DNA from 2 places in the Streptomyces collinus genome. Region 2 is predicted to be linked to the other one. Evidence: riboswitches for the same ligand, from Rfam matches in the RefSeq annotation. Region 2 holds a riboswitch; the other holds the start of a gene.

Region 1 (2,388 bases), 1.6 Mb from region 2:
TCCTGGGCACCCGGCTGCCGGTTCAGGCGGAGGTGTCCGGCACGCAGCGCCCGTCCTCGGTGCGGTAGTTCCACTTCGCCCCGTCCGTCACGAGCTCCCTGACGGCCCGCACGAACCGCTCCACGTGCTCGTCGGGCGTGCCCGCCCCGAAGCTGACCCGGATGGCGTTGAGCGACTTCTCCCCGGGCGCTGCCTCCGGCGACCCGCACGCGCCCTGCGACTGCGGGTCGCTGCCGAGCAGCGTGCGCACCAGCGGGTGGGCGCAGAACAGCCCGTCCCGTACGCCGATGCCGTACTCGGCGGACAGGGCGGCGGCGAAGTGCGAGCTGTTCCAGCCCTCCACGACGAAGGAGAGCACGCCGACGCGCGGCGCGTCGTCCCCGAAGAGGGACAGGAACCGCACCTCGGGGACGTCGGCGAGCCCCTCCCGCACGGCACGGACCAGGTACTGCTCACGGGCGACGAGGGTGTCGAAACCGGCCTCGGTCAGCGCCTTGCAGGCCGAGGCGAGGGCATAAGCGCCGATGACGTTGGGCGACCCGGCCTCGTGGCGGGCGGCGCTGTCGTGCCACTCCACGTCCACTCCCCCGTCCTGGCGCCGGCTGACCTTGCGGCTGGCGCCGCCGCCCGCGAGGTACGGCTCGGCCGCGCGCAGCCAGTCGGCCCGCCCGGCCAGGACGCCAGAGCCGAAGGGCGCGTACAGCTTGTGCCCGGAGAAGGCGACCCAGTCGACGTCGAGGCCGGCGACGGACACCTGGTGGTGCGGGGCCAGCTGCGCGGCGTCCAGCACGATGCGCGCACCGTGGGCGTGCGCGGCGGCCGTGAGCTCCCGTACGGGCCACAGCTCACCGGTGACGTTCGAGGCGCCGGTGACGCACACGAGGGCCGGGCCGTAGGGGTCGCGGTCGGCGAGGGCGCGCTCCAGGGTCTCGACGGCCTCGCGGGGGCTGCGCGGGGCGTCGAGGTAGGTGACCTGGGCGCCGCGCCACGGCAGCAGAGAGGCGTGGTGCTCGGTCTCGAAGACGAAGACCCGGCAGTCGGCGGGGAGGGCGGCGGCGAGGAGGTTGAGGGAGTCGGTCGTCGACCGCGTGAACACGACCTGGTCGTCCTCGCGGCAGTCGAGGAACTCGGCGACGGTCCGGCGGGCGTTCTCGAACAGGTCGGTGGAGAGCTGGGAGAGGTACCCGGCGCCGCGGTGGACGCTGCCGTAGTAGGGCGCGTAGGCGGCGACGTCGTCCCAGACCCGCTGGAGCGCCGGGGCGCTGGCGGCGTAGTCGAGGGCTGCGTAGGTGACCTCGCCACCGGTCACGAGCGGCACGGTGACATCTCGGCCCAGAACGGGCAGCGGGGCACAAACGGACGGGGCGGCGGCAACGGTGGAGACGGACATGGTGAACTCCCGTGAAGGCAGGTGGAATCCGCCCGCGAGCCGGTACGGCTACCAGCGGGGGGGGTGAAGGAAAGAGGGATGCGGAGGCGGGGCTCTGCGGCCCTATCGCATTCGCTGATTCACGGGAGAGCTCCTCGACGACCAGGACCCCTGGCCCCACACTTTTCAAAAGCGTGCGAGGGGTCCGCGCTTGCCACAGACCTCGCTGCCTGCGGCCTGGTCTTCACCCGGGGCACCCCGCCACGGACGGAGGGTTGCCGGACAGTCGGCCGGGGCCTCATGACTGTCACTCATGACCTGATCAGGAACGTACGCGAAAAGATCGGCGTCCCGCAACCCGAGTCCGGATCGCGGGACGCCGTCCGTGGTTCCCTACCTGTTGCTGGCGGCCACCCAGCGCTCCAGCGTGCGCTTCGCGGCGCCCGAGTCGATCGACTCGGCCGCCTTCACCATCCCGGCGCGGATCTGCTCGGTCAGTGGCGCGGCGGTGGGCTCCAGGGCGACCAGGGCCGCCGCCGAGTTCAGCACCACCGCGTCCCGCACCGGCCCCGTCTCCCCGTCCAGGAGCCGCCGCGCGACCTCGGCGTTGTAGGAGGCGTCCGCGCCGCGCAGCGCCTCCACGGGGACCAGTTCGAGGCCGACGTCACGCGGGTCGAAGGCCTCCTCGGTCACCTCGCCGCCCCGGACGATCCACACCCGGGACGTGGCCGTGGTGGTCAGCTCGTCCAGGCCGTCGTCGCCCCGGAAGACCAGGGAGGAGTTGCCGCGCTCGGCGAAGACGCCCGCGACGATCGGCGCCATGCGCGGGTCCGCCACACCGACCGCCTGGGCGCGGACCCGGGCCGGGTTGGTGAGCGGGCCGAGGGCGTTGAACACCGTACGGATGCCCAACTGGCCGCGGGCGGCGCCCGCGTGCCGCAGCGCCGGGTGGAACTTCACCGCGAAGCAGAAGGTGATCCCGGCCTCCTCGGCGACCTCCGTCACCCGGTGCAGGGGCA
Region 2 (2,388 bases):
TGCGGGCGCACCACGTCATGCCCGGCCTTGTACGCCGTCGACACCGGCGAGCAGCCCTCGGCCTGCGCACCGAAGATCTTGTACGGCTTGTCCTCGACCAGCCCGAGCTTGATCAGCTCCTGAAGGCCCTTGTCGATCTTCGTCAGCTGCGAGCCGGAGGCGATCGGCACGACCAGCTGGTCCGGCAGCCGCCAGCCGAGCTGCTCGCAGATCTCGTACGCGAGGGTCTTGGAGCCCTCCGCGTAGTACGGCCGGAGGTTGACGTTGACGAAGCCCCAGCCCTCACCGGCCGGGTCGCCGATCAGCTCGGAGCAGAAGCGGTTCACGTCGTCGTAGTTGCCCTCGATGCCGACGAGCTCGCCGCCGTAGACCGCGGCCATGACGACCTTGCCCTGCTCCAGGTCGTGCGGGATGAACACGCAGGAGCGGAAGCCGGCGCGGGCCGCCGCGGCACCCACCGCACCGGCGAGGTTGCCGGTGGAGGAGCAGGAGAGCGTGGTGAAGCCGAAGGCGCGGGCGGCCTCCAGGGCCTGGGCGACGACGCGGTCCTTGAAGGAGTGCGTCGGGTTGCCGGAGTCGTCCTTGACGAACAGCTTGCCGGCGTCGACGCCCAGCTCGCGCGCGAGGTTGTCGGCCTTGACGAGCTTGGTCCAGCCGGGGTTGATGTTCGGCTTGTCCGCGACGTCGGCCGGGACCGGCAGCAGCGGGGCGTAGCGCCAGATGTTCGCGGGGCCCGCTTCGATCTGCTTGCGGAGCTCCTCGGTGTCGTAGGCCGAGAAGTCGTAGGCGATCTCCAGCGGGCCGAAACACTCCTCGCACGCGAAGACCGGTCCGAGGGGTACGCGGTGACCGCACTCGCGGCAGCTCAGGGCAGCGGCGGGACCGAGGTCTACGGTGGAGTCAGTGGTGCTTGCAACAGTCTGCACAGCCATGTGAGGCGAGGCCCTTTCTCCTCATCTTCCTCACGACGCATCTCGCCGTGAGACGGATTTGGCACCTTCCCGAGCCGGGAGCCTCGCGCATGTGGTCGACAGTGACCTACGAGTACCGACTGGAGGGTTGCCGGGGCTTCATCGGGCCGTTTCCCTCTGCCCCTCTGGATGAGCTGTATGTGGTTGTAGGCGGCGGGTGACCCCGGACATGCGATGGTCATCCGCCTTGTTCAAGACTGTAACCGACGACCAGGACAGTTGAGATAGTCGTCCGAACCGCGAGATGGATCACAGCCCGTCCCGCCGAGAGTACGCAGAGGAGCCGCCACGGTGCTGGAAGAAGTCGAGCGCTGGCTGAGCACCCGTTCCTGGTCCGCGAACGATCGCCCGCTCCACCGGATGCTGGCCGCCAAGCAGCGCACGGGCCGGACGGTCAGCGTCGTGCTGCCCGCCCTCAACGAGGAGGCGACGGTCGGCGACATCGTCGCCGTCATCCGCCACGACCTGATGCGGCAGGTCCCGCTCGTGGACGAGCTGGTCGTCGTCGACTCCGGCTCGACCGACCGTACGTCCGAGGTGGCCGCCGCCGCGGGCGCGCGGGTGGTGCACCGGGACGGGATACTCCCGCGCCTGCCCGCCGTGCCCGGCAAGGGCGAGGTGCTGTGGCGATCGCTGCTGGTCACCCGCGGGGACATCGTCTGTTTCGTCGACGCGGACCTCAGGGACTTCTCGTCGGACTTCGTCTCCGGGATCGTGGGCCCGCTGCTCACGGACCCGGACGTGGACCTGGTGAAGGCCATGTACGACCGGCCGCTGTCCGGTGCCGCCGGGCAGGGCGGCCGGGTCACCGAGCTGATGGCGCGCCCGCTGCTCAACATGCACTGGCCGCAGCTGGCCGGCTTCGTGCAGCCGCTCGGCGGCGAGTACGCGGCCCGCCGCTCGCTGCTGGAGCAGCTGCCGTTCCCCGTCGGCTACGGCGTGGAGCTGGGGATGCTGGTCGACGCCCTGCACCTGGTGGGCCTGGACGCCCTCGCCCAGGTGGACGTCGGGGTGCGCAAGCACCGGCACCAGGACGGGCAGGCGCTGGGCCGGATGGCCGCGGCGATCTACCGCACGGCCCAGCTGCGGCTGGCCCGCGGGCATCTGATCCGGCCGTCCCTGACCCAGTTCGAGCGGGGCGGGGACGGCTTCGAGCCGCGGACGTACTCCGTGGACACCGAGGAGCGTCCGCCGATGGTGGACATCGCCGAGTACCAGGCGCGGAAAGCGGCCTGACCGGGGCCGTTTTCGGCCGGGCACGGAAGATCCGTACGTTTGAGCGTTTACGGGCCGGGCTAGGTTGAGGCTTATGGCTTCAACGTACGGTGCTGCGCGGGTGCTGGTGGCCTCCAACCGGGGCCCGGTCTCCTACACGGTGGGTGAGGACGGTTCGCTGGACGCCAAACGGGGCGGCGGC

Evidence for each region. Region 2 has a riboswitch for S-adenosylmethionine ahead of thrC (threonine synthase). Riboswitches for the same ligand answer to the same signal wherever they lie in the genome.
Region 1: linked by a shared signal. The riboswitch ahead of RFN52_RS10735 (aminotransferase class V-fold PLP-dependent enzyme) and the one ahead of thrC (threonine synthase) in region 2 are both predicted to bind S-adenosylmethionine.

What each region holds. Positions count from the first base shown of each region.
Region 1 is NZ_CP133771.1:2,386,523-2,388,910, forward strand. Features, by position in the region: gene RFN52_RS10730 (glycerate kinase) at 1-68, shown strand, start outside; gene RFN52_RS10735 (aminotransferase class V-fold PLP-dependent enzyme) at 23-1,390, opposite strand; SAM riboswitch class IV at 1,572-1,688, opposite strand; gene trpD (anthranilate phosphoribosyltransferase) at 1,763-2,388, opposite strand, start outside.
Region 2 is NZ_CP133771.1:4,011,554-4,013,941, forward strand. Features, by position in the region: gene thrC (threonine synthase) at 1-932, opposite strand, end outside; SAM riboswitch class I at 951-1,107, opposite strand; gene RFN52_RS18060 (glucosyl-3-phosphoglycerate synthase) at 1,263-2,207, shown strand; gene RFN52_RS18065 (alpha,alpha-trehalose-phosphate synthase (UDP-forming)) at 2,281-2,388, shown strand, end outside.